Flavivirga eckloniae: one gene and its partner. The protein of the gene in region 2 interacts with the protein of the main gene of each other region in a pairwise test. Links are inferred from orthologs where the notes say so. Each region holds a gene or a part of one and is shown on either strand. Other genes may lie near its edges. The genes, in order: rpe and eno.

Evidence for each region.
Region 1: the proteins of eno (region 2) and rpe interact in binary tests that used the Escherichia coli proteins (3 or more experiments, as listed by UniProt). The link is inferred for Flavivirga eckloniae from one-to-one orthologs.

Annotation. Positions count from the first base shown.
Region 1 is NZ_CP025791.1:1,653,412-1,663,202, reverse strand. Bases 6,951-9,791 are described here. They hold rpe (ribulose-phosphate 3-epimerase), read right to left. Parts: upstream 8,782-9,791; coding sequence 8,119-8,781; downstream 6,951-8,118. Other genes in these bases: C1H87_RS06960 (sigma-70 family RNA polymerase sigma factor), read right to left, coding at 9,547-9,791; C1H87_RS06965 (BLUF domain-containing protein), read right to left, coding at 8,819-9,238; C1H87_RS06975 (CBS domain-containing protein), read left to right, coding at 7,706-8,122; C1H87_RS06980 (TetR/AcrR family transcriptional regulator), read right to left, coding at 6,987-7,541. Also shown: C1H87_RS07015 (SMP-30/gluconolactonase/LRE family protein), read left to right, coding at 1-227; C1H87_RS07010 (zinc-dependent peptidase), read left to right, coding at 347-1,198; C1H87_RS07005 (DUF1302 family protein), read right to left, coding at 1,208-2,545; C1H87_RS07000 (outer membrane lipoprotein-sorting protein), read right to left, coding at 2,576-3,379; C1H87_RS06995 (efflux RND transporter permease subunit), read right to left, coding at 3,420-5,747; C1H87_RS06990 (MarR family winged helix-turn-helix transcriptional regulator), read right to left, coding at 5,793-6,098; C1H87_RS06985 (pyridoxamine 5'-phosphate oxidase family protein), read right to left, coding at 6,298-6,900. UniProt on the Escherichia coli protein: Catalyzes the reversible epimerization of D-ribulose 5-phosphate to D-xylulose 5-phosphate.
Region 2 is NZ_CP025791.1:4,171,030-4,180,805, reverse strand. Bases 6,951-9,776 are described here. They hold eno (phosphopyruvate hydratase), read right to left. Parts: upstream 9,096-9,776; coding sequence 7,806-9,095; downstream 6,951-7,805. Other genes in these bases: carA (glutamine-hydrolyzing carbamoyl-phosphate synthase small subunit), read right to left, coding at 9,333-9,776; C1H87_RS17330 (citrate synthase), read right to left, coding at 6,951-7,634. Also shown: citrulline utilization hydrolase CtlX, read right to left, coding at 1-650; C1H87_RS17355 (class II fructose-bisphosphate aldolase), read right to left, coding at 1,008-1,889; C1H87_RS17350 (L-fucose/L-arabinose isomerase family protein), read right to left, coding at 1,873-3,381; C1H87_RS17345 (carbohydrate kinase family protein), read right to left, coding at 3,390-4,295; C1H87_RS17340 (AraC family transcriptional regulator), read left to right, coding at 4,397-5,245; C1H87_RS17335 (dimethylarginine dimethylaminohydrolase family protein), read right to left, coding at 5,281-6,195; more of C1H87_RS17330, read right to left, coding at 6,348-6,950. UniProt on the Escherichia coli protein: Catalyzes the reversible conversion of 2-phosphoglycerate (2-PG) into phosphoenolpyruvate (PEP). It is essential for the degradation of carbohydrates via glycolysis.

The DNA of each region.
Region 1 (9,791 bases), 2.5 Mb from region 2 along the record:
TTTTAGAAAAAGAAGGCTATCAAGGACTTCCAGACGGACTCAAAATCTCAAAAAACAACTACATGTTTGCCACAGGACCCAAAGGTGTTTTAATCTTTAATTTAAGTGGCAAGCTATTGGCTAGAATTTATACAGGGCAATTAACAGCCAATTGTGCTTTAGGTAAAGATGAAAAGAAACTATTTATGACGGCACATAATTTTGTTTTATCGGTTGATATAAAATAAAGTTTAAACCATAATAAAATCTAATATTGTTGCTTAACTCTGCTTTTTAATTAGTTATTTTACGCGAATAATTAACATTTAGTATATATTATATTTTAATTAAGAGCGTTAAGCATCATATGTTCCAAATTCTACTAATAGAACAATATACTTTAGGAAGTAAAATCATTCTAGGCATTTTTTTTGTCGCCATGGGGTATATATTTATAAACTATGGCATGAAAATGATAGAGATGGGTTTTGTACTTAAATACAAGCGTCCATTATACAATCATTTTTATTTTCGTTTAAGACGTTTAAATAAGAATCAAAAATATATTTTAACGAAACAGGTTTCTTTTTATAACAAACTTACCGACAAAGAGAAACAGTATTTTGAACATCGTGTAGCCTCTTTTATAATAGATAAAGATTTTATAGGTAGGGATGGCCTTACGGTTACAGACGAGATGAAGGTTTTAATAGCTGCTACCGCTATTATGTTAACCTTTGGTTTTCGCGATTTTTATATTGGTATTATTTCGAAAATTGTAATATATCCGAAAGCTTTTTATTCTAATATAAATAAAGCAAATCATAAAGGTGAATTTAATCCTAGATTAAAGGCTCTGGTATTATCATGGGAAGATTTTGTACAGGGGTTTAGTGATGAGAATGATAATTTGAACTTGGGAATACATGAGATCACCCACGCTATTCATATTAATAGTATGAAGGAACGCGATGTAAGCTCTATTATTTTTAGCGATACATTTAAAGAGTTATCGGCGTTGTTTGCTAAAAATGAATCATTACGTGATGAATTAAAAGCGTCTGATTACTTTAGAAGATATGCCTTTACAAACCAGTTTGAGTTTTTAGCGGTAGCTATCGAAAACTTTATAGAAACCCCACAAGAGTTCAGAACCCAATTTCCCGAGATTTACAATAAAATAAGGCAAATGCTTAATTTTAACGTAAAGGGGTATTAATTCTTGTTTTTAAATACCCCAACGCATTCCTAAAGAGGTTCTACTTCTATCTTTAAATTGGCCGAAAAGATTAGTTTCATTACCATAAAAAATACTACTTCCTAAAAATAACTGCGTATTTGTGTTTAACCAATAGCTTATTTGTGGTTTAATATACCCATCCCCATGATTTGCATTATGAACCCAAATAACTTCCGAATTAAGGTTATCATTCATCATTTCTTGAGACACTTTTAAGGATATATTGGTTTCAAATATATCACGATTATATGGTGAAATATCATGAGTTATTATATCGCTAAATAATTGTGCGCTAATAATATGTTCTCCCTTTATATAATCGATTCCAATGGCAGACTTAAATTGATCACTTGTTTCAATTCCTAAATTGGCTTCTGGTTTATTGGAAGCGAAATTTTGATTAAAGATATAAGCTATTTCTCCTCTAAATGTTGATGATCCAAAGACTTTATTGAAAGTACCACCAAGCAGATGTTGCCGTTCAAATTTCGGGTTGATTACAATTAATGGATCATTGTTTTCATTGAACTGAAGTTTATTGTAAAAAACCGGTAAGTCATCAAAGTAATAGAAATAGTTTAACGATACATCCCATCCCTTATTGAAAGTGTTTAATTTAAAGCCAACATCTGAATCTGCAAAAAAACGTTTTGGTCTTTTAACCTCATTTAAAGTTGATTGAACTCCTTCTGGTGGACTCTTAAATAGACTTTTAGTGAAAAAAGGAGCGTCAAAGCCTTGTGTTATGTGATATGTGTTATCTGGAATCCAAACTATTTGTATATCAATGCTTTTAATATCGAACTCTGCTTTTAATGACCAAAGTGGAATTCGACTATCTTCAAAGTCATCTAAAATAAACTCACGGAAATTTTGAGGATTTACAACATCTAATAATTTCAAACCATCCGTTTCTCCCCAAACAATTTGCTGTTTACCAATAGTTAAATCTAGTTTTTTTTGAATCTTAGTGTGAAAATAAAATTCTCTTAATTCTAAACTTGTTCTATCTCCAATGAAGAGACGTTTACTAAAATTAGAAACAGTCTCTTCTTTTGGTACTCCAACTTCAAGGTTGTCACTAAAATCTGTATAAAGTTGTCCTTTTAATATAAATTTTGAGTTTCTATTAAGTTTGTATGAGAATTCCGGTTTTAAAATGACTTCGGATTTTTGACTTTTTTCTGACTTAAACTCATATGAGAAATCGGAGTCGATAACTAGACTTGCCTTAAAGGATTTTTTAAATTTGTTTTGTTTTTCTTGCCCATGTACTCCTAAAAAAAAGCAGAGTAAGATCATGAATACAGAATATCTTAATGACATAGTTTTAGGTTTATAAGTTGATAATTGAATCTATAAGCCGTTAACCAATGTCTCTTTTGTGAAAACATCATCGTTGAGTTCTGTTTTATAATCTACATCACTAATTCTAAAAATGGTTTCGTGATTGGTTTTATGGTTTTTCACTTCTATTTTATGATACGTCCAGATACCCTGAACCTTTTTAATGTCACTTATCAAGGTTGTTTTTAAATGATTTCCTGCAACATCCCAGCTTTCTGCTTTTCGAAGCATCCAAATGTTAGTATCTACCCAAAGTTTAACTTTACTATATCCCAATTCTTTTGCTATGGTATTATTTTTTGGAGTACCATCTAAAACATAACAAGTTTTTCCATCAACCGTTTCTAAACCTATCGTTTTATAGTTGTAATCATCTTTACTAATTCTAGTTTCTAGTTTAATATCCTCATAGGTTAAGTCGGTTCCTAGAAAATAATCACCCCTATTGGAAGCAGAGATACGTCTTGTTTTTCTTAAAGCAGGCATGTATAACCATTGATCGTCGTCAACAGAAGCATCAGGATAATCGTATGTTAAAAATGCAGTTCCCATCACACTCTTAGGTGTTAGGTAAAAAATGGCTAAACGCTTTTCGTCTCCAAAATATTTACGAAGTGAGGTTGTTTTACGTATTCGAGTTTTACCTCTTTTATCTTTAAGTTCCATAGTTAATGTTCGATTAAGGGAAATACCTTCATTTCTAGCGTAAGTGTTATCGGCTATATTTTTACCAGAAGGTAAAGATTGTGCGATGCTGTTTGCTGGGAATAACAATCCTATTGTTAAAAGCCCTAAAACTAATATTGTTTTCATTTTTACTTTTTTAAGTTGTGAATGTTATTAAGTACTATTTTTATTTTGCTATGTTTAAAAATTTTGGTTTTAATAGAAGGATGATAGCTGGAAGCAATGTTAAACTACCAATAAAGCTAACAGTTACAGCTACAGCTACTAAAAAGCCAAATTGACTTAAAGGAGGAACAGAGCTTGTCATTAAAACACTAAAGCCTAAGGCTAGAGCTAAAAAATTAAATAGTAATGCACGTCCTGCAGATTTGTAGAATTCGCTATAAGCCTCTTTAGTAGATAACCTTTTTTCGTTTAAGAGAAATTTTAGTTTATCAACAGTATGCACTGCAAAGTCTACTCCAATACCAATAGCAATTGCAGCAAACATAGAAGTTCCTACGGCTAACCAAATATTTAGTAAGCCCATAACAGTATATATAAATAATACAGATATCGATACAGGAATGATGGTTAATACGCCGGCCCAAAATGACTTGAAGCTTAAAGCTGAAAAAATTAAAACAACTAATAAAGCAAGTCCAGCACCTATAAAATGGTTATAACCTAATCGGTTTATCCAATAACTATCTACTGTTACTTTTCCTGTTGTTGTTGCTTTAATGTCACCATTATTAAAATGTTCAGTTATATATGCTTGGGTTTGTTCTACTACGGGTTTTTCGAATAAATATTCTCCTGTGTCCATGCTTAATCTAATATTAGCCAAACGGTAATCGTAGTCTACGTAATTATCAAAATCTGTTGGGTCACCACTTGCTGAATAGAGGAGAAAATATTGTGCTATTAATTCTTTATCATCTGGAATTGTATAAAAATCAGGATTATTTTCATTTAATGATTGATTCATTTTTTTTAAGAAATCTACAATTGAAATACTTCCCTTAACATGAGGTAAGGTTTCAACGTAATTTTGCAAAGCTTCCATTTTAAGAAGGTTTTTTGGGTCAAAAATATCTTCAGATTCTGGTGTTTCTATAAGGATATCTAAATAAGAGGTACCATCTGTTTTATTGTTTATTAAAGCATCCGATTTTACAATAGGTTCATCCGATTGGAAATTCTTAATACGATCTTCATTGATAACAAGTTTAAAAGCGCCATTAAGACCAAAAGCAATAATGATTAAAGCAATTGTAACTATTGTTTTCGGATAGTTTAAAACGAGTACTCCTATACGTACCATGATCTTACCGAAAGCGTCCATTTTTTGATTAGGTTTATAAGCACTACTTAATTGAGGTTTTAAAAACATCATGGCAGATGGAATCATAAAAATGGCATAAACAAGTGCTGCGAAAACACCCAATGCCCCAAATAATCCAAAGTAAGTCATTGGTGGCATATATGCCGAAGCTGCAATTGCTAAGAAACCAGCTATGGTAGTAATGGACGTAATTGTAATAGGGCGCCACATATGAATCATGGTTAAAACAACCAATTCCTTTTGGGTATATTCAGGGTGCTTTGCTGCTGTTTCATAGTATTCCCCAAGTATATGAATGCCGTCTGCAACTGCTATCGAGATAAGTACCACAGGCAGACCATTGGTGATAACAAAGAAATCCACACCAAAAGCTGCCATGGCCCCAAGTGCGATACCTACAGAGGCCAATACCATGATGTTTGGTAAAATAAGACCGCGTAGCCTTCTATATGCAAAAATTAGTATAATTGAAATGATAAGTGCTGCAAAAGGGTTCGTTTTTATGGCATCTTCATCAATATATCTAATTAGATAACCACTAATAGCACCTTCGCCTGCTAAATAAAACTGTTCATTGCGAGCTTTATATTCATCTAACAGAGCTATTAAACTTTTATAAACTTCATGTTGTTTTTTGTCATAGCTATCTAACATTTCTGCTACGACTAGGGTAGTGGTATGATCATTAGAAACTAGACTACCTTGATATAATTCAAAATCATCTATAGCCTTAGCGACTTCAATTGCTTTGTTTTCGGTTAATTCGCTAATTTCAAAAAAAGTATCAACCTCAAGACCATCATCTGTACCAACAATATTATTTTCTGTCGATAAACTTGTAATTTCATCTGGATCTATGCCAGGAATAGTTTTTAAACGTTCACTCAATTCATGAACTAACTCTAAGGTTTTTTTGTTAAAGACTCCCTGTTCATTTACTATGGCAATTACCATGGGATCTTTTAATCCAAAAGTTTCTTTAGTTTGATTTCTAAAAACCAAGATGGGGTCATCTTTTGGTAAGAAGGCATCGTAACTAGTATCTTTTGTCATTTTAGGAATAAAGGAAGCAATACCTATCATTATTATGATACTTAATGTCAATATCATCTTATGATAAGATGTTATGAAATTGAAAAATTTAGCTACTTTGTTTTGTTGTTTCATGGTTTAATGTTTAAGTTGTATATGCAACATTTGTGATAAATTTTTTTACCTTAACTTTTCTTCTAAATACTTGATACTTTCAAGGCCATTTTCTCCTAGCTTTTCTATAAAATTATCCATTAATTTTTCCCAAATAGGGGTCAGGGTATTTATTAAGCCTTGTCCTTTTTTTGTTAACTCTATTTCTGGGCGATAGTTAGATGTTTTTGTAATGACCTCAATTTTTTCTAACAATTTCACGTTTCTACTCACAGTCGATCTTTCTAAAATTAAGGTTTCCCCAATTTTGCCTTGTTCAACTTTTCCTAATTTTTTTAATGCGAACAGTATGCTTAACTGGCTTTCGGTTATACCATAGTCCTACAAACTTGCTCTAAAATCTCTATCTACAGTTCTAGATAAGCATCTTAGTCTGTTCCCTATACAATGTGCGTAATCATATTTCATGCGGCAAACATATAAAACAAATGTTGCATATGCAACATTTGCTGAAAAATTTAACATTTTATTGTCTATATCCTAGATTAGAGTTTTACTACTACTATTAAAGCTAATTAATCTTTAAGTTGTTTATTTCTTTCTTTAAAGCTTTAATTGTATCGTATAAAGGCTTTGTTACTTCTTCAATCTGCTCTAGTGTAAAACGACGTTGAATATGTTGTCTGCAATTGACATCCCAAGCTTCAACTGTAAAAATGATGGCTCTTTCAGGTTTAGCATTATAGCCTTCATCAAATAAAGAATTAATTAATTCTGTATCGCCTTCCTCAATTTCTGCTGTTCCCCAAATCTTAATTCTGGTTAAGTTGGCATAATCCATCAAGAAAATATAGGCTTTATTGTTTTCGCTGAGGTTTCCAATAGAAATGTATTGTTTGTTTCCGGAGAAATCTGCAAAGGCTAATCTTTTATTATCAAGCACTTTTAGAAAACCTTTTGGGCCGCCTCTGTGTTGTATATAAGGTTGATTGTTACTATTTGAAGTACCGAAATAAAAGGAGTCCATGTTTTTTAGTATGTGGAACAAGTTTGAATTGATTTCGTGTTGCCACCCTCCCGATAGTTCCATGTGTTCATATGTTTTTCTTGATCCAAATTTTTCTTGAAGCTCTTTCACTGCTGGAGTGAATGCAATATCACTAGTGTTTTTCATGGTATTAACTTTTTCAAATTTAGTTTTATTTTGAACAGACAAGTCTGTTCTTTTTTGATAAAATTGTTATGGTTTAGTTTTCATTTTTATTTTAATAAACAGATTGCTGCATTTTTAGCAGTAAGGACTGGCCATTTGTTTTTTTGTATTTGAGATAAAATAATGGCGCCTTCAATGAGCACTAATATCTGATCTCCTAATTCTTTGGACTGCTCTTCTGAATATTCGTCTTTTAAGATGGTGTGAATATGGCTCCTTACTTCATTTTTATGATTTATGGCTTGATTTCTGATTTTATCATGATCGTTTGGTAAATCTGTAATAATATTTTGCCAACCACAGCCTCTAAAATCTACTTCACATAACCAATCTGTTAAAAAATCAAATAAGCCAATGACCTTGTCTTTAGGTGTATTTTTTGTTGAAAGAAAATTTAATAATTGCTCCATCCACAGTGCATGTCTTTTAACCAAGTAAGCTACGGCAATGTCTTCTTTAGACTTAAAATGCTGATACATGCTAGCTTTAGCCACTCCTGCTTCTGCAATAATTTGATTAATACCCGTTTGGTTAAAACCATTATGGTAAAACAAATCTGAAGCGGTTTCAATAATGCGTTCTTTTACTCCTAATTTTTTCATTGGGCAAATTTATGTCAAAAAAAGCAAAAACAGACAAGTCTGTATGTTTTTAGCGTGATTTTAACAAATAACACGATATGCTTTTTGAATACACGTATGATTTTTATCATACTTTATTTTCGTATTCCTGTTTATTTTTAAGGTAGAATTTAAAATCTAGGACGATGAAAAGAAGAACTCCAGTTTCAGAGATAATGAGTACGGATATTATTGCATTGAGGAGATCAGATACTTTAGAAAGAGCTGAAAAACTTTTCAAAAAGCATAAAATTAGACATATTCCAGTAGTTAGCAATGAGTCAATACTAGGTATGTTAAGTTATACCGATTTACTTAGAATTAGTTTTGCCGATGCTACAGACGATGAATATGGTGTTGATACAGTAGTTTACAATATGTTTTCCTTAGAGCAGGTAATGACTAAAAACCTGATAAGTGTTTCAAGTGATACAACAATAAAGGAAGTGGCAGAAATTTTATCTAAAAATGAATTTCATGCATTACCGGTTGTAGATGACTCGCTCTTGGTTGGTATTGTAACGACTACAGATTTAATAAACTATTTGCTAAAGCAGTTTTAAGAATTAGCCAATGCTTTTAAGTCTTTTATAGTCTTAACTTGATCGCTACTTTTAAATACATAGCTTCCGGCAACCAGAACATCTGCGCCAGTATCAACAAGTGATTTTGCATTTTTGTTTGTAACGCCTCCATCAATTTCAATGATTGTTGAAGCTCCTTTACGCGTAATTAATTCTTTTAATTGAGAAACTTTATTGTAAGTGTTCTCTATAAAGCTTTGGCCACCAAAACCAGGGTTTACGCTCATTATGCAAACCAAATCTATATCATTTATAGTGTCTTCCAACACGTTTATATTGGTATGCGGATTTAGTGCTACGCCAGCTTTCATGCCTTCGGCTTTTATGGCTTGCAAGGTTCTGTGTAAATGTGTACAAGCTTCGTAATGTACGGTAAGTATATCGCTGCCTAATTCTGCAAAAGTTTTAATGTACCTATCTGGGTCAACAATCATTAAATGCACATCTATGGTTTTTTTAGCATGCTTTGCTATGGCTTGTAAAACAGGCATCCCAAAAGAAATATTAGGCACAAATACACCATCCATAATATCGATGTGAAACCAGTCGGCATCACTAACGTTAACCATTTCTATATCGCGTTGAAGATTTGCAAAGTCTGCTGCCAGAATTGACGGTGCAATTAATTTAGAACCCATTTAATTTTAGTTTATTCGGCAAAAATAATTGTTTTACTCAACCTTTGGGTAGTTTTTGAGCAATAAAATTTTCAACCATGTTAACAACTTTGTTAGCCAGTGTATTCTCTGCCTTTCTTAACCATTCTAGGTATTCGTAAAGTTTGTCAAGTTCTTTGCTGTCATTAACAATTGTGAAGCCAAAATTATAATCTTCGAAAATACGTTGCTGGATATCAATATTAATAACTTTAAAAATATTTTTGTGCCTTCTGTCTAAACTTATTCTTTTAAAAGTAGCATCAACACTATCTGAATCACCTTCGAGAACTTGCAGGAAGTTTTCGTTAGAGTAGATTAAGACCCCTGTTATATTATATTTTGAATTATTCTTTTTTGCTTGAGCATATAAAGCTTTGAGAGCGGTTAGTGATTCATCTTGACATGAATCACTGATATAGCAAATTGTCTTTAACATCGAGTGGTTGATTTAATCTAAAATACAAAAAAATATGAAATAGCTTAATAGTAGAACTAATTTCTATTAATCTGCGTAATCTTTTCTTTACTATAGGTGTATAAAAAGTGAACCCCCGGTAATCAGCCGGGGGTTCTTTCATCAATCAAAAAACGAACAGTTATGTGTAACTGTTTGTTGTGGTAATATTTAGTCGTAAAAACTTTACTGACCTAAATATATATTTTAAAAATGTCACTTCAATTACGTTCAGTGAGCATCTGTTAGGTCTCAAACTACTATAATGGTAGCTGAAATGAGCCGAAGCTCTATCCTAAATATGTTTTTAATATTTTACTTCTGGAAGTATGTTTAAGTCTTCTAATCGCTTTTTCCTTAATTTGTCTTACACGTTCACGTGTTAAATCAAATGTTTCACCAATTTCTTCTAAAGTCATTGGGTGTTGGTTACCTAAACCAAAGTATAAGCGAATAACATCAGCTTCTCTAGGCGTTAAAGTTTCTAAAGCACGCTCAATCTCGGTACGTAAAGACTCATGTAATAATTCTCTAT
Region 2 (9,776 bases):
TCTTTTTTATCGTCAATACTACTTAAACAAATAACCGCAAAGGTTTCTCCCAAACACATCATAACATTGGTATGATATATCGCTTTGCGTTCACCGTTAACTGTTTGGTTAGAAGTGAATACAACCGGGGTATATTCAAAATCTTCACAAAATTCTATAAACAAATCTTCATCTGCCCTTGGCGACAATGCGCAATACGCTTTTCTGTTTACACGATCCAGTATCACACTTCCCGTTCCTTCAAGAAATACCTTTTCTTCCTCAGCACTGGTATAATCTACAATATCATTTATTAGAAACCCTTTTTCTTCTAAATTATCTAAAATATCTTCTCGCCGCTCCAACCGTCTGTTTTCTGCAAACATCGGGTATATACCAACATTACCATTTTCGTGAAACGATATCCAATTATTTGGAAAAATAGAATCTGGAGTATCTGTATCGTCGGTATCATTTACAACTACAACATTAACACCTATCGCTCTTAGTTTTTCAACATATGCATCAAATTCTTGCTGTGCTTTGACGTTAACCGTTTCAGGCAATAGATTATCTATTACTTTTTGATAATAATTATTTACAGCTGTTTGCTCATTCATCCTAAAGTTTATAGGACGAACCATCAATATGGTATTGGTTGTTTGTTGCATCTTGTCTTAAATAAAATGCAAAATTATACTATTAAACTGTAATTATATTATGTTTTCTTCAAAAAAAAGGTTAAAAGTTGCTTATTCTAAGAAACTCCAAAATGCTACTATAATTAAGCCACGGATTTCACAAATTTACACAGATAGATTCATCGGTATGATAAAGATCTCTTGTGGCTAATCATTGCAACGAATCAGACTTTCAGTCTGTCTTATATCCAGACAGATTTGAAGTCTATTATATTTTATAAGTCTTATTTACAAATTAATAAACACTATTTACTTAATAATAAACAAACTAATAAAGAAGATAATTCATTTGAATTTGTGAAATTAGCACCTCCGCTTATAGTGTTATTATTTAAAATTAACCGCTTTCAGTCGATCCTTAACAACATCTTTTATTTTGGGAAGCACCTTTTTCATAATAAATGGTGGATAAGCGTCGTTTCCTGCTTTCTTAATTTCTTCGAAAGCATGTTTCATATAGGTAGTATGCACTATAGTACCTATGTTAATTTTGCTCATCCCCATATTTATTGATTTTTGAATATCTACATCAGGAATTCCTGTTCCCCCATGTAAAACCAAAGGTGCTGGAATTGCCTCTGCTATTTCCTGTAATCTATCGAAATGTATTTTAGGTTCGGTTGGCGTAAATCCGTGTGCAGTACCAATACCTACAGCAACTATATCTACACCAGTTGTCTCAAATAATTGCTTAACTTCATCTACATCTGCCAAAAAATCATTATCGGATTTCACAACCACATCACGTCCCATTATCTTTCCTATTTCGGCTTCTACAACAACACCAGCAGAAGCCGCATAATCAACTACCTGTTTTGTCATTTTTATATTCTCTTTTAAGGATACTTGAGACCCGTCAATCATAACAGAATCGTAACCTGAATCTATCGCTCTTTTACACAAATCTACAGATGTACTATGATCTAGGTGAAGATAAATATCGTTCTTGAATCCTTTTTTAAAGCCATCTACCAGAGAACGAAAAACCTCTGTAGTGTTAAGCTCTGCTACTGGCGGATAGGTCATAACCATAACATGGGTATCCATCTCATCTGAAGCTTCCACCACTGCCCTTAAATCGTAATTATCATTAACATTAAAAGATGGCAAGCAGCGTTGGGTAGCTCTATAATCAATGAATAATTCTTTAAGACTTTTATAGTCTTCATTGTAAATCGTCTTTACGTTATTTTTAATTGCTGTGTCCATACAAATGATCTTTACTTATTTCTATTTCAATATTGTCTATTCCTAACCAATGATTTAATTCATTTAAATCTTTTTGTAAATATCCGCGACCAATAATCCAATGGTGATCTAAACCATTATTTAACACGGTACTTAAAATATCTCCTGCTGAATTTTTCCTCGGCTCTACTTCGGCATAGCTTCCTCTAAATGCCATTTCTGAAGGTAAAATATCACCTTCCCATGCCATAACTCGTGATGCATCTGGATACTGATACTTTGCAATTGTTACAGAACCTTGCTTGTGTAAAAACTCTAACAACATCCCCATACTACTATCTACATCAAAATTTTCTAAGATACTGTGGTTTCTTACTTCGTACCCTGTAGCACTATTAATAAGCTTTGTAGGTGCACCTCCACAATGCCAGAAGCCTATTCGGTTATTGCTTTTATTGATTAATGACAAATCCACCAATGTAGGGATGGCTTCTTCAAAGCTTATTTGATTCATTAAAATCATGGTTAGTAAAGCTCCCATATCAGACTCATCGGCCACAGGTATTCCTAAGTCCTGCACTAAAGCCCCTGCTCCATCACCTGCTATTCCATAATGATCGAAAAGCTCGGGCCAGTTTTTAAGCCCTATTCCCAAATAGTCATTTAAACGTGCGTAGTCTGCCATAGCTAGAGACAATCGGATGGATTTATCTATTTGCTGATCGGTTACATTATTAAATTTACACAACGGATGATTAAGCAGCTCTTTCCTTATCTCTTGAATTGTTGAGTCCTTAAACTTCTTTCCATGTTGCCAAATAGTATCAAAATCAATTCGGTCTATTTTTATTCCAAACCTATTTAATAGTGAAAGTTCGTTTAACTCACAGTCATAAAAACCCGGAACTCTAAATCCGCCAACCATGCCTACCGATTTTTGATTGATCGAGGCTTTTACGTAAACCGATTTAGCGAACTTTAAAATGTTACTGCTAAACTCGTTATCTTCGGGCGATTCAAAAAGCCACGAATATTTTACACCGCATGAGTTTAAAATATTCAATAGAAAGTTTTGTCCACACAATCTATTATTAGACAATCTTCCTCCTGTTTCTTCATCGTGAGACCAGCTTAATATTGGAATTTTGTTTTGATTTAACCAGCGTGCCAATGTGGCCGCCAGGTCTCCGGCTATAAATGAGGCTTGGTATATAATAATACCATCAATACCCTGTGCTTGCATGTCTTTAAGCCATGTAAAAATAGCCTCTTTGGTTTGAATAGGTTCTTCTGAGGCTATTAATTGAAAACGCTCTTTGGGAAGCACCTTAGCTAAACCTGATTTGGCTCTACTATAATTTTTTAAAATTGATTGCCAATCGAAATGTTCTTCAAGACCTATACCTACCAATGCCATTTTAGCTATATAATTAGGTTTTTTAGGCGTAATAACTTTTTCGAACAAGTGGCTTACAATACCTTCTTTAATGGATAATTCTTTTAGCAACTCCATAATATTTTCTATTTATCTTTTATAAACAATGGACAGTTTTCTTCCATAAAACTTTTATTAGGCAGATAGGTTCTGCCTCCATAATGCTGTGCTACCTGTGAAGCGTAATAACTTGCATAGAGCATCCTGTCTGTTAAACTAAACTCTTGTAGTAAAGCAGATGCGTATGCCGCATGAAACGAATCGCCGCAGCCTGTAGTATCAACAACTTTTACTTTAAATGCTGGTTGGTGAACCAACTCACCATTTTGTAAGGCATAAGCACCATTAGCACCATCTGTAATAACAACCTGCGCTTTTGTTATTTCTGAAACATCTTTTAGCGCTTCGATTGTATTTTCTTTTCCCGATATACTTTTTGCTGCCTCAAGAGGAAGAATAGCATCTGTACATAATGCTAACATTTCTTTCATGATATGCTTTTCTGCTACTTCCATATCCAACACACTTTTTATTCCAAATCTGTGTGCCAATCTTAATAGGTGCAAGTTTATCTCGGTGTCATAACCGTCTACCAGGATTAAATCGAAATCCTTCACGATGTTTTCATCAATATCTTCTGGAGAAAATGGAATATATGATTCTGTTGAATACAGAACGGTACGTTCTCCAGCGTCATCAATTTGAACAACGGCAATCGCTGGAGATGCTTGTTCTTTGAATACAAAAAGATCGTCTTTAACACCATGTTTGGTAAGCTCTTCTTTAGCAACCATACTTAAGGGGTTATTACCGAAATACCCCAAAAACGATACATCATGCCCCAATCTTGCTATGGCACAAGCAGCATTGCCAGCCGGGGCACCTCCCTGTAATAAAATCTTTTCGCAAGGGTTTTTCCCGCCTTGGTTTATATTAAGTGGCGTAGATACTAATACATCTACCACATTCAATCCACTACACAAAACTCTCATAACTTAACTATTTAAGTCAAATTTATAGCAAAAAAATTCCCATTTTAAGTCCTAATTATGACAAAATATGTACTATATTGTCCAATAAATATTTATATCGTATGAAACCTCAATTAGAACTAATTCCACACGAAATTGATGGTTCCATTCATGCTTTTATTTATGAGAATGATCGTTTTGATGCGCCTTGGCACTATCACAAAGACTATGAACTTACTTATATTATAAAAAGTAGCGGTATTAGATATGCAGGAAACAGTATAGACCATTTTGTTCCTGGAGATTTAGTATTTATTGGAGAAAATGTACCGCATTGCTGGAAAAACGAAAAAGGATATTCTAACGGCGTAAAATCTGCTTGTGTACAATGGGATAGTAGCGTATTAGATAAGTTTATAAGTTCTAATATTGAGTTAAAATCTATTTACAATTTATTGGAAGCTTCAAAGTTTGGTGTTAAGTATACCAACATGGTATTTAATGAAGCTATTTGTAAAAAGCTTGAAAGGTTATGTGGTTCGAAACCCGCAAAGAAGATTATTGATTTATTAGATATTTTACTGGAACTAGCCAATTGTAATGATAAAGAACTTTTATCGTTAGTGGGGACTCGTTATAAATTCTCAGAAAAATCAGATTCGAGAACTATGTCTATTTTGAATTATATTGATGAAAAGTATCAGGAAAGAATCACTATTCAAGATATGGCAGATCTTACTTTTATGACCCGAAGTGCTTTTTGTAAATACTTTAAGAAACAATTTAGCAGGTCTTTTACCAATTATCTTAATGAATTTAGAATACGTAAAGTCTGCTTGTTATTACAAGACACCGATAGTAAACTACTTGATTTAGCTTATAGCTGTGGTTATGAGAATATGTCCTTCTTTCACAGACAATTCAAGAAATACCTGGCAATGACTCCAACTGAATACAGAAAAAAACTTTAAAATATTTTTTTTATGGGGTTTCTAGCACTTAACTATTAATCGCGAATTAAAGGCATGGTTGAACAACGCAATAAACCTTCTTGCTTAGCAATTTCAGCATAAGGTACTTCTTCAACTGTAAAGCCTTTTTCCCGTAACCATTTGTTTAATCGTGTAAAGTTCTTTTCTGAAATTATTACATCTTCAGATATTGAAAAGACATTACTATACATTTGGTACATTTCATCTTTAGTAATTTCAAAAATGTTTTCTTCCCCAAAATAATCGACTAACCATTCGTACTCGCGTTCTATTAAAAATCCATTCTTATGGAGTATGGCTTTATCTTTTCCAATAGGCTGGAAACAACAGTCTAAGTGCAACGCATTCTCTTTTGCGTTTGTGTTGGATTTCCTAAGTTCAAAGGATTTTACAATCTTATTAGGAAATAGTTCTTGAATGGCTATAACGGCATCCATATTTGTGCGTGCGGTAATGATATCTGGGTAATCCTCGCCAGAATAAGTTCCAATAAAAATATAGTCATTCCATGGCATTACATCGCCTCCTTCTACATGACACTCTTCTGGCAATATAATTCTCTTTTCTTTTTCTACCTGATCCCAAACATGTTTTATAGCCATGACCTCCGCTTCTCTATTGGGTAAAATATTGGCTCTAATTATCTTGTCTTCGATTACAAAAGCTATGTCTCTGGAAAATATCTGATTACAATCTTTAATAACCTCTGGCCTATAAACGGTAACGTTATATTTTTCAAAAATCTTAGCAACAGCTTCCATTTCAAGAATCATATCGGCTTCTTTTGGGTAAGTACCTGCCAATACATGCTCTATACTTTTTGGATCGTAACACTCTTCTACTTTTGGTGTTGGACCATTACTTTGAGCTGTACCCAATACAACTGCTCTTAATCTTGATGTTTCGTTTTTAACGCTTAATTCTAACATAGGATACCTTTAAAAGATATTTCATTATTTGAGGACGCAAAACTAGTAATAATTAAAGACTTTTTGAATTATTCTAAAAAATATTACTCTTAAAAAAGAAAAGCTTCATAAAAGTATTATGAAGCTTAACAATATTACAAAAAGTAATAAATTTATCTTTCCTCAACTGGTATAAACTTTCTTTCAGTTTCACCAATATAAACTTGTCGCGGTCTTCCAATTGGCTCTTTACGTAAACGCATTTCTCTCCATTGTGCTATCCAGCCTGGTAAACGTCCTAAAGCAAACATTACTGTAAACATATCTGTTGGTATTCCCATAGCTCTGTAAATAATACCTGAGTAAAAATCTACGTTCGGGTAAAGTCTTCTGTCTACAAAGTATTGATCTTCTAGAGCTTCTTTTTCAAGTCCTTTTGCTATATCTAAAATAGGGTCTTCTACTCCTAAATCAGCTAAAACTTCATCCGCTGCCTTTTTAATGATTTTGGCACGAGGATCGAAATTTTTATATACTCGGTGTCCAAAGCCCATTAAACGGAATGGGTCGCTTTTATCTTTCGCTTTGGCCATATATTTTTTAGTATCGCCATCATCTGCTTTTATAGCTTCTAACATCTCTAAAACAGCTTGGTTAGCACCACCATGTAATGGCCCCCACAATGCTGAAATACCAGCAGAAAGCGATGCAAATAATCCTGCATGCGACGAACCAACAATTCTTACTGTTGATGTTGAACAATTTTGCTCATGATCTGCATGTAGTATTAAAAGTTTATCTAAGGCATCAACCAGAATTTTGTTTTGCTTATATTCACCATTAGGCTTTCTGAACATCATTTTTAAAATGTTCTCTACATACCCTATCTCATTATCGCCATAATCAAGAGGTAAACCTTCTTTCTTACGGAAAGTCCATGCTACTAGTACCGGGAATTTACCCAAAATTCGTACTACAGACTTATACATAGCTTCTTCAGAATTTACATTAACCGAAGAAGGGTTAAACGATGTTAAAGCACTTGTTAAAGAAGCTATAACCCCCATAGGGTGGGCTGCTTTAGGAAAAGCATCAACAATCTTTTTTATATCCTCATCAACTATCGATTCTGCTCTAATATCGTCATGAAATTTATCGTTTTGCTCTTTAGTAGGTAACTCTCCAAAAATTAAAAGGTAAGCTACTTCTAAAAAATCGGCTTTTTCGGCTAGTTCCTCAATAGAATAACCTCTATATCTTAAAATACCTTTTTCTCCATCTAAAAATGTAATAGCACTTTCGCAAGAACCAGTATTTTTATATCCTGGGTCTAAAGTTATTACACCTCTCGTAGCACTTCTAAGTTTTGAAACATCAATTGCGGATTCATTTTCCGTTCCTTTGATTACTGGCAATTCGGTCTTCTGACCATCTATTTCTATCGTAGCAGTTTTAACCATGTATTTGAATAATTTTTATTTATGAAGTCAGTTGCTAATTTACGAAATATCCCCCTATTTAAGAAGGAAGTACCCAAAGGTTTTTATAATTGCTATATTGCTAAAATTGATACCAAAAAAAAAGCGATTATTAAAAAATAATAATCGCTTTTTTTATAAATTCTAATGGTACTATTTTACCTTGAATGCTTTTTCTTGAGGGAAATAAGCAACGGCTCCTAACTCTTCTTCTATACGAAGTAATTGATTGTATTTAGCCATACGATCACTACGAGATGCTGAACCTGTTTTTATTTGACCACAGTTTAACGCTACAGCTAAATCTGCTATGGTATTATCTTCTGTTTCTCCAGAACGGTGAGACATTACAGAGGTATATCCTGCATTATGCGCCATATTTACGGCTGCAATAGTTTCTGTTAATGTTCCAATCTGATTTACTTTTATAAGTATTGAATTTGCAATACCATTCTCAATACCACGAGATAAACGCTCTACATTGGTTACATATAAATCGTCACCTACCAACTGTACTTTATCTCCAACTTTTTCGGTTAAGGTTTTCCATCCGTCCCAGTCGTTTTCATCCATTCCATCTTCAATAGAAATAATTGGGTACTTAGCACATAATTCTTCTAAGTACTCTGCTTGCTCTTGAGATGTTCTCACCACACCTTTATCTCCTTCAAAAATAGTGTAATCGTACTTACCATCTTTATAAAACTCTGCTGAAGCACAATCTAAAGCTATCTTCACTTCATCACCAAACTTATAACCTGCATTTTCTACCGCTTTACCAATAGTTTCAATAGCATCTTCTGTTCCATCTAAAGTAGGAGCAAATCCACCTTCATCACCAACTGCTGTACTTAAATTTCTATCGTGTAATACTTTTTTAAGATTATGGAAAATTTCTGTACCCATTTGCATAGCATGTGTAAAGCTTTTAGCTTTTACCGGCATAACCATAAACTCTTGAAATGCGATAGGTGCATCACTATGAGATCCTCCATTAATAATATTCATCATTGGTAATGGTAATGTATTACCAGAAACTCCTCCAACATAACGATATAATGGTAATCCTAATTCTCCAGCAGCTGCTTTTGCTACGGCAAGAGAAACTCCCAAAATAGCATTAGCTCCTAATTTTGATTTATTTGGAGTCCCATCTAAATCAATCATCATCTTATCGATTAGGTTTTGTTCGAATACAGATACTCCTAATAATTCTTTAGAGATAATAGAGTTTACATTATCTACAGCTTTAGAAACACCTTTCCCCATATAGGCACTGCCTCCATCACGTAATTCAACAGCTTCATGCTCTCCAGTTGATGCACCAGACGGTACAGCAGCTCTTCCTAATACATCATTTTCTGTTACTACATCTACTTCAACTGTAGGGTTCCCTCTTGAATCAAGAATTTGTCTTGCGTGGATATTAATTATAATACTCATAATTAGTTATTTTTAAACTTTTATTGCTTCAAATTTACGGCTAAATCTTCTTTATTTTAAGATGTTTTTGAAGAAATACTCAAAACTACATCTACAACGTTTTAGTAAAATAAAGGAACTTTTCGGCATCTTGTTTTCATCAACCTAAAGTTCTCAATATGAACTAAAATCATCAAACTATTGCGTTATAAATAAGCCTCAAAAAAAATGTGCTTTTTTGAGGCTTATTTCGTTATTTTATTTTTTGATATTCTCAATGAATTGATCGAAAAGGTATTCTGAATCGTGCGGTCCAGGACTTGCTTCGGGATGATATTGCACTGAAAAACAATTTTTGTTTTTCATGGCTAAACCAGCAACGGTGTCATCGTTTAGATGCAAGTGTGTTACTTGTAAATCCGGATTCGCTTCTGCTTCTTCTCTATTTACTGCAAACCCATGGTTTTGAGATGTAATTTCACCTTTTCCTGTTATCAGGTTTTTCACAGGGTGATTAATACCTCTATGTCCATTATGCATCTTATAGGTGGAAATTCCATTCGCTCTGGCAATAACCTGATGTCCTAAACAAATACCAAATAAAGGTAAATCTCTTTTTATAATTTCCTTTGCTAAAGCTTGTGCTTCTACCAATGGTTCCGGATCTCCAGGGCCATTAGACAAAAAGTATCCATCTGGTTT